DNA from 2 places in the Lysinibacillus sp. A4 genome. Region 2 is predicted to be linked to the other one. Evidence: riboswitches for the same ligand, from Rfam matches in the RefSeq annotation. Region 2 holds a riboswitch; the other holds the start of a gene.
What was found. A riboswitch is a leader RNA that binds a small molecule or an ion and turns the genes downstream of it on or off. The one in region 2 is predicted to bind cobalamin.
Positions count from the first base shown of each region.

Region 1: linked by a shared signal. The riboswitch ahead of NY607_RS22525 (FecCD family ABC transporter permease) and the one ahead of NY607_RS12660 (ABC transporter substrate-binding protein) in region 2 are both predicted to bind cobalamin.

Region 1 is NZ_JANWTB010000016.1:42,321-46,570, forward strand. Features, by position in the region: gene NY607_RS22510 (response regulator transcription factor) at 1-351, shown strand, start outside; gene NY607_RS22515 (YdhK family protein) at 393-962, opposite strand; gene NY607_RS22520 (biotin transporter BioY) at 1,065-1,661, opposite strand; cobalamin riboswitch at 1,816-2,003, shown strand; gene NY607_RS22525 (FecCD family ABC transporter permease) at 2,151-3,197, shown strand; gene NY607_RS22530 (heme ABC transporter ATP-binding protein) at 3,203-3,994, shown strand; gene dapF (diaminopimelate epimerase) at 4,047-4,250, shown strand, end outside.
Region 2 is NZ_JANWTB010000005.1:305,958-310,207, reverse strand. Features, by position in the region: gene NY607_RS12670 (adenosylcobinamide amidohydrolase) at 1-532, opposite strand, end outside; gene NY607_RS12665 (FecCD family ABC transporter permease) at 529-1,530, opposite strand; gene NY607_RS12660 (ABC transporter substrate-binding protein) at 1,527-2,495, opposite strand; cobalamin riboswitch at 2,633-2,815, opposite strand; gene NY607_RS12655 (acyl-CoA dehydrogenase family protein) at 2,873-4,250, opposite strand, start outside.

The sequences.
Region 1 (4,250 bases), on a different contig from region 2:
ACGATATCTGAAGACAAAGTGATTAACTTTGAAGGGCTTTGTTTAGATAGAGAGTCCTTTGAAGTATATTTTCAACATAAGGCAATTCCATTAACACCAAAGGAATTTGCCATGCTCGCCCTATTTTTAGATTATCAAAATAGAGCATTTTCTAGAGAACACCTTATCCATGCCGTTTGGGGATTTGATGTAACGATTGAAGATCGTACCATCGATTCACATGTACGTAATTTACGAGAAAAATTAAGAAAAAGTGGTTTTCCGGCGGATGATTACTTGCAAACCGTTTGGGGCATCGGCTATAAATGGCATAAGTCTGCAAAGAGAAAGCAAATGGAACATAAAAGCTAGAAATTAACCTCTACCAGAATTGAAGGTAGAGGTTATTTCTATTATTTTGAACTAAGCTCTTCTTCTGTTACCCATTTATGATTTGTTACAGCTTCACCACTTGTAGTGGAAGTATAATCAACCATATATACAGTTGTTTGCACAGCCTCGTCAATAAGGACAGTCGCATTTTCCATACCTTCCATATGTGTTGCGTCCGTTTTTACTTCTGTTCCAGGTGCCAGTGGTGCTTCTTGTGGGTCAATTAATTCTTCATGAATTATCCACTTATGCTTTTCTATTCGCTTTCCACCAGATGTAGGCTCATAGGAAATAACATAGGCAGTTGTACGATAGGCTCCTACTATTGTTGCTTCGGCTCCTTTCATACCTTCCATATGTCCATCTGTAATAATGGCTGTGCCCCCTACAGGAAATTTCGGGTTTTCAGCATTTTTTAACGTTACTGGTACATGGCCAGAACTTGAATGGTTCATTGTAGAATGATCCATTTTTTCAGCAGTTTCATTAGAAGTGGACGCAGGTTTTGTTTGCTCCTCTGTACAAGCCGTTAAACTAATTAGAGTGACCACTGATAATAGTCCGACTGACCATCTTTTATTGAATTTCATATGATATCCTCCTCATTATTTGCTCTTAAGGTAGCAAATAAATGTGCAGAAACGATGGATATGACCTATGAAAAATATCTAGCACAAGTAGGGGGAGATATACTATTGAATGGGCATAATCTTCAATGTTTTTTGTAATCTATAGGCGAAGATACCAGCAAAAATAGCTAAAATAATATCTTTTGGTAGTGGAGGAATCATCCAAAGCCAAGCGAGCTTATATGAAAAATTCTCTGGCGCACTTGCCCAAAGCTTATAGGCAAAAAACATCCAATTTGTTCCTATCAAATAATTTATAGCCGTTGCTACCAAAGCAGCTACGATAAAACTTTTCTTTGTCCCGCTTCGTTCTACGATCAATCCTGCAACAAATGCAGCTAATATAAATGTAATAATAAACCCAAAGGTAGGGCTTAAAATTTGGCCAATTCCACCACCGAAACGAGCAAAGACAGGGGCTCCTGCCAATCCTACGCACATATAAATTGTGCAGGCGAGCGCACCTTTTCTACTACCAAGAATAAGCCCTGCTAAAATTGCAAAGAAGGTTTGAAGCGTAATGGGTACACCACCAACTACCATAAAAGGTGCAAAGGAAGTGATATTAGCACCCACCATCATTAGCGTTGAAAATAACCCAATGTAGGTAATGTCAACAGTTCTTAACTTATGGTGACTATGTTGTGTAACAGTTGCCATGAATTTCACCTCGCTTTATAAGTTATTACTGCTAGTGTAAAAAACGAATGTATTTGTGTCAACTTTATTGTTTATTTAAGTTAACTCAATTGCTGAATTAAATTGAAGTAGACTATCTATCTATAAAAATGTATGATAGAACCGTCACCATTTTATAACTTCAAATACTATTGGTGTGACATTTTTAAATGTCACTTAAAAGGGAAGTCGGTGGAAGTCCGACGCTGTCCCGCAACTGTAACGAGGAATCCTATAATATGATTTGCCACTGTTTAAGAATGGGAAGGCAATTATAGGATAGTGAATCGAAGCCAGGAGACCTGCCATTTAGTAATACCTGTAATGCCCACGAGGATGCAAGCAATACGGACAATAGCTGGATATTTTTCTGACTTTGTTTAATCTAGGGTATTTCTATGCGCATTTTCGCATGGGATACCTTTTTTTATTGCTTCATTCATCAATATATTCAGTAGGAGTTTAAAACAGATGAATAAAAAATTTATGTTATTTTCCTTCGTACTTTTCATGGTATTAATTGTTTCAATGACCTTTGCTGTAATGGTTGGCTCAGTTTCAGTTACACCGCTATATGTATGGAAAGTTATTCTTTCTAAAATTCCTTTTATACAAAATTCGATCGAGCAAGATTGGAGTCGCTCTCAGGAAATCATCATCTGGCAAATAAGAGCACCTCGTGTTTTGCTAGCAGCGATAGTAGGAGCGGGGTTAGCTATTGCAGGGGCAGCCATTCAGGCACTAGTACGTAATTCTATTGCAGACCCGTATATTCTAGGGATTTCTTCAGGGGCAGCTGTCGGCGCTACTTCTGTGATTATTTTAGGAGCCTTTTCATTTTTAGGTATTTACGCTCTTTCAGTATCCGCATTCCTTGGTTCATTACTTGCCATTGCACTTGTCTTTTTCTTATCACGTGTTGGGGGACGTGTCTCTATTTTCCGCTTGCTATTGGCAGGCATGGCTGTGTCCTTTATCTTAACGGCTATCTCTAACTTTATTTTAATGATGTCAAAGCAAGAAGGGGCCTTAAAGGCTGTTATGTTTTGGATGCTAGGTAGTTTAGCTGGAGCCAAATGGAATAATATTGTGATTCCAGCTTTCGTATTCTTTATTGTATTTGGGCTACTGTGGCTACACTATCGCAATTTAAATTTATTATTACTAGGAGAAGAGGCGGCAGTGACATTAGGCGTTAATCTTCAGCAATTCCGTATTCAGTTAATACTACTAGTATCTCTATTAACAGGTGTGCTTGTCGCAGTTAGTGGTTCTATAGGATTTGTGGGATTAATTATTCCCCATATTGTGCGTTTAATTGTGGGCTCAAACTATAAATACGTAATACCTATCAGTGCTTTAATAGGTGGAATATTCTTAGTGTGGGCAGATGCCTTTGCTCGAATTATTATTGCTCCTCAGGAAATGCCAATTGGTATTATTACAGCTTTTTGTGGAGGACCATTTTTCATTTGGCTTCTCCGTCGTAACAACTATTCTTTCGGTGAAGGAGATTAACTTCCATGACATTAGAAGCGAAACAAGTATCATTCTCCATTTACGATCAGCGTATACTGCATGATGTAAGCATTCAAATAAAAGAAAAGCAATTTGTTGGATTAATTGGTCCTAATGGGAGCGGAAAATCAACATTGTTAAAAAATATGTATCGTCTCCTAAAACCTGAAAGTGGATCGGTAGTATTAAATGAGCAAGATATATTAAAGCAATCAAGTAAAGCAATTGCGAAAAATTTGGCTGTTGTAAGCCAAGAGACACCCGTATTATTTGATTTCACTGTGCATGATTTAGTCAGTATGGGAAGAACCCCACATAAAAAGCTGTTAGAGCTTGATCAAGAGAAAGATTTTCAAATTGTTAAAGAGGCTCTTAAGCAAACGGGCATATCGCATTTAGAGAAACGAAGCTTTAGTTCGCTTTCTGGTGGCGAGAAAAAGCGTGTCATGGTTGCAAGGGCACTCGCTCAACAAGCACAGATATTAATATTAGATGAGCCGACGAATCATTTAGATATTCAACATCAACTTCAACTTATGGATTTAATTCAGACTTTGCATTTAACCGTAGTAGCAGCTTTACATGATTTGAATATTGCTGCTATGTATTGCGATCAAATTTACGTTTTACAGCAAGGGCGAATAGTTTGTCATGGTACACCAGAGGAAGTACTTACGCCAACAGTGCTGCAAGATGTATTTGGTGTTTTTGCGGATATTCAAATCCATCCAATGACAGGGAAGCCGTATCTTACATATGTTCCTGAACAGTTCACGAAGGGGGTTAGCCAAATATAGAAAAGTGTCATCTTCTATTAGATACATAAAACATCCTTTAAGGAGTGACTGTATGCAAATAGCCTTTACGAAAATGCATGGTATTGGCAACAGCTATATCTATCTTGATCTTTTCCAACATGATTACAAGGAAGATATCTTTTGTGTATTGGCTCAAAAAATGGCCAATGTCCATACTGGTATTGGCTCAGATGGATTGATTATTATCCAACCCTCTAAAATTGCTGACTGTGGTATGCGTGTATTTAATAAAGAT
Region 2 (4,250 bases):
AAATTTGACGTTGGTGTGCAATATCAAGATGGTTCGTTGGTTCATCCAGCAGTAAGATTTCAGCTGTTTGAGCTAATGCCTGTGCAACAAAAACTCTTTGTTGTTCACCGCCAGATAAAAATTCCATCGGTGTATGCTCATATCGCTTTACACCTGTTTGAAGCATTGCATGTTGAACTGCCTTCTCATCTTGTGCAGACCAACTCGAGAAAAAGCCTGTTTGATGCGGGTAGCGCCCCAGTGAAACTGCCTCTCTCACACTGTTCGAGAAAGCATTTGCATGAAGCTGTGGTAATACAGCCATTTTTTTTGCCAAAGCACGAGCATGATAAGAAAGAATATTTTGTCCATCAATCGAAACGGTTCCAGCAGTAGCTGGTAAAATACCACTCATTACTTTTAATAATGTGGATTTCCCGCTACCATTCGGCCCTAGAATGCCAAGAATTTTTCCTTTTTCAACAGTAAAACTAATGTCCCTGACGATTGGTACATCTTCATAGCCACCTGATAGATGTTCAACAACAATCATGCCCGTACCCCCTTGCTTCTTCGCTGCTTATAAAAAATATAGGAGAAAACAGGTGCTCCAATAAATGCCGTAATGACACCAATTGGTAGCTCTCTTGGCACAATGATTGTTCGTGCTACTAAGTCGCAAATAATGAGTAATGTTGCACCATTGAAAAAAGATAATGGTAATAAGTGGCGATGATCAGAACCCCAAATCATCCTTGTCATATGCGGCACCACTAATCCTACAAAGCCAATTGTGCCAGAAACTGCTACAGCTGCTCCAGTTAGCATGGAGCCACCTGCTAATATCAAATATTTACTACGCTTTACATTAACACCTAAATGTTTTGCTCGCTCTTCACCATACAACAAGACATTTAATTCTCGTCTTTGTGTCCATAGCATTATTGAACCTACAATCACAAATGGAATGATCATTTGGACATATGGCCAACCACGCATCGAAACAGAACCAAGTAGCCAGCCTATTACCTGACGTAATTCTTCACCAGATAAGGCAATCATTAATGAAATGAGGGAACCTAAAAATGAACTAAAAATAACACCTGTTAATATCAACGTTTCCATTTTTAATGAGCGGTCTACGAGTCTAGCAAAGCTCATAACAACTACCATCGTAATGATAGCACCAATCATACTAAAGGTTGGCAGCGCATACAAACCGACAACAGGTATAGAAATACTAAAAAAGATCGTTAAAACAGCACCAACAGAAGCCCCTGATGAAACCCCTAGTGTATATGGATCTGCTAATGGATTTTTTAATAAACCTTGGAAAGCTGCTCCAGCAATAGCTAGAGATGCGCCTACTAGTCCCGCTAATAACACGCGAGGCAAACGAATTTTCCAAAAGATATTGGCGGCTGTTTCATCAACCGCCTTATTCCACAATACTTCTAATGGAATATGAACCGAGCCTATCGCTACGCCACACCAGATGCTAATAAGAAGAAGCGTACATGTTAATGTATAGGCTAGTGCTATGTTTTTCACTTAAATACCTCAGGATAGATTGCTTTTGCTAATTCTTCTAGACCTTCAGCTAAACGTGGCCCTTGACGACTTGTCGTACTTTCATCTACCTGCACAATCGCATTATTTTTTACGGCATTAATCGTATCAAAGCCCGCACGTTTTGGTATTTTCGTTAAAATATCTGGTACATAATGATATGTCACCACGATGACATCTGGATTTTTTGCGATAATTTGTTCTGCATCAATTTTATACCAATTATCGCCATCTACAGCTACATTCTCTGCATTAATCATTTCAAGCATCGCGTTCATAAATGTACCATTGCCAGCTGTATAAATATCTGGCTCATCTGATGCTTCAACTAACACTTTTTTGGGTTCAACATCCTTGACTTTAGACAAAACTTCTTCTACTTTTGCCTTCATATTCGCGACAATTTTTTCTGCCTCTGGTAATTTCCCTGTAGCACGTCCCAGTTGCTCAATTGTTGTATATGTTTCATTAAAGTCTTGTGCATTTTTTACAACAAATACTTTCAAACCTGCTGATTCAAGCTGTGCAATAGCCTCTTCTGAAAGAGACATGCTAGATTCGTGTGAAAAAACGATATCTGGTTTTAAGGCAATAATTTTTTCAATATCGTATTCCATACCGCCAACCTTATCCTTCTCAGCTGCCTCTGGCGGATAATCGTCGTTGTCCGTAACACCAACTATTTCATCATTTAAACCTAGTCCAAAAAGGATTTCCGTATTACTCGGAATAAGTGAAACAATTTTCTCAGGAGGTGCTTCAAGTGTAATGTCCTTACCAAGGGCATCTGTTATCGTCATTGGGAATGTTGCTTCATCCACCTGGGCTGTTTTTTGCTGTGTTTGCTGCTCGTTAGATGGCTTGTTATCTTTTGCTTCCTGCCCACAAGCAGCTAGCAAGCCTACTGCTAAAAATGCTGATAATCCTATTTTCCAAAATTTCTTCATGTGAATCCTCCTTCGTTGATCCGTGCGACATTTCGCTTTATTCTACATCAAAATAAAACCCCTCATCTTTGATCGATGAGGGGGCAAAATCGCACCAAAAAAACTGATACAAAATCCACCACCCTATCCTCGTAGGTTGTCATGTCGTTATAAAGGCAGGTCTCCTGGCTAGTGCTACTTGCGATTTTTCAAGCCTTCCCGAAATCTTCAGTGGCATCATTTGAAAAAACTCACACTTACAGTGGCGGGACCGCATCGGAATTACACCGATTTCCCTTTTCACTTTACTTAAGTAAAGAACCTTTATAATATTCAGTTGATTTCATTATACATGAAAATGAAAGAAGTCGCCTCCATTCAAGACGACTCCCCGGCCATTATACAATTTCAGAAAAGTATTGAACTGTTTTCATTTGTGCACCCATTTCTCTTAATGACCATGTCTGCTCTAAATAAATGTCCGCTAGTTTTTCATATTTCCCACCAAATTTATGTGCCCACTCAACCGCTATGACACTTTCATAAAGGTGCGCCATTTTTTCCGCCACACCTTTTGCTTCAAAAGTTTTCGTTGCTTCGTCTAAAGCGCTAAAAATTTGAAGTTTCACAGACATATTCGCCAATTGTTCTTTAACAATTTGTACTAATGAACTGTTAGCTAATTTGTCTAATCGTTCCTCCATCTCCTGTACAAACAGTTCATGGGCATGAAACTTATCTACTAAACGAATGAGTTCCAAGGCCAAAATATTAGCCGTCCCCTCCCACACCGTCAATACTTGCGCATCTCTTAATAAGCGAGGCGTTACAAAGTCTTCTATATAGCCATTACCTCCATGTAATTCAATTGCCTCACTAGCATAGTGAACAGCTTGCTCTGCCGTTTCCTTTTTCATAATGGCAATATATAAACGATTCATAATAAGATCTTGCTGTGTGCCCTGTCCACTTGTCACTTTATCGTATAATTGAATAAGATCAAAAACTGTCGCTACTTCCACGTGCAACTTAGCTGCAAATTTCCCTAAAGTATCCTGAATCATAGGGTATTGTGTTAAGGGCTTGCCAAATGCATGTCGATTGCTTACATAATGTTTCGCCTCTAAGAAGCCGCGACGCATAATACCAATTGAAGCGACTGCATTACAAATTCTGGAGAGATTTAGTGCTTCTAGCATATAATAAATCCCTTTATTTTGCTCCCCTACAACGTAGGCAAGAGCACCATCAAATTCTACCTCACCAGAGGGAACTGCCCGAACGCCTAGCTTATCTTTCAGTCGGCGAATACGTAGATGATTTGTTGTTCCATCTTCTTTACGCCAAGGAACTGCAAACAACGTTAAGCCTTTGGAACCTGCTGGTGCACTTTCTAGTCGTGCCAATACCATCGCTACACCACACATGCCCGCATTGGATGCAAAGTATTTTTCACCATATAGACGATACGCAGTGCCATCCTTTCTCGCCTCCACCACATTTGCACCAACGTCAGAGCCTCCTTGACGTTCTGTTAAAAAGGTCGCACCTTCATATAAATCTGTGTCACCTGTTGCACAAACATGTGGTAAAAAACGCTGCTTTACCTCTTCATCTGCATAATGATCTAATAGATAGGCAGTAGCCATCGTCAATGTTACGGGACAATAAAAACCAGGTTCTGCATGGGATAGCAAATAACCTTGTGCAAAGCTATAAACATAATTCCCCTTGTGGCCTAGCTGCGGAATATGCTTGTGTACATAGCCTACAATC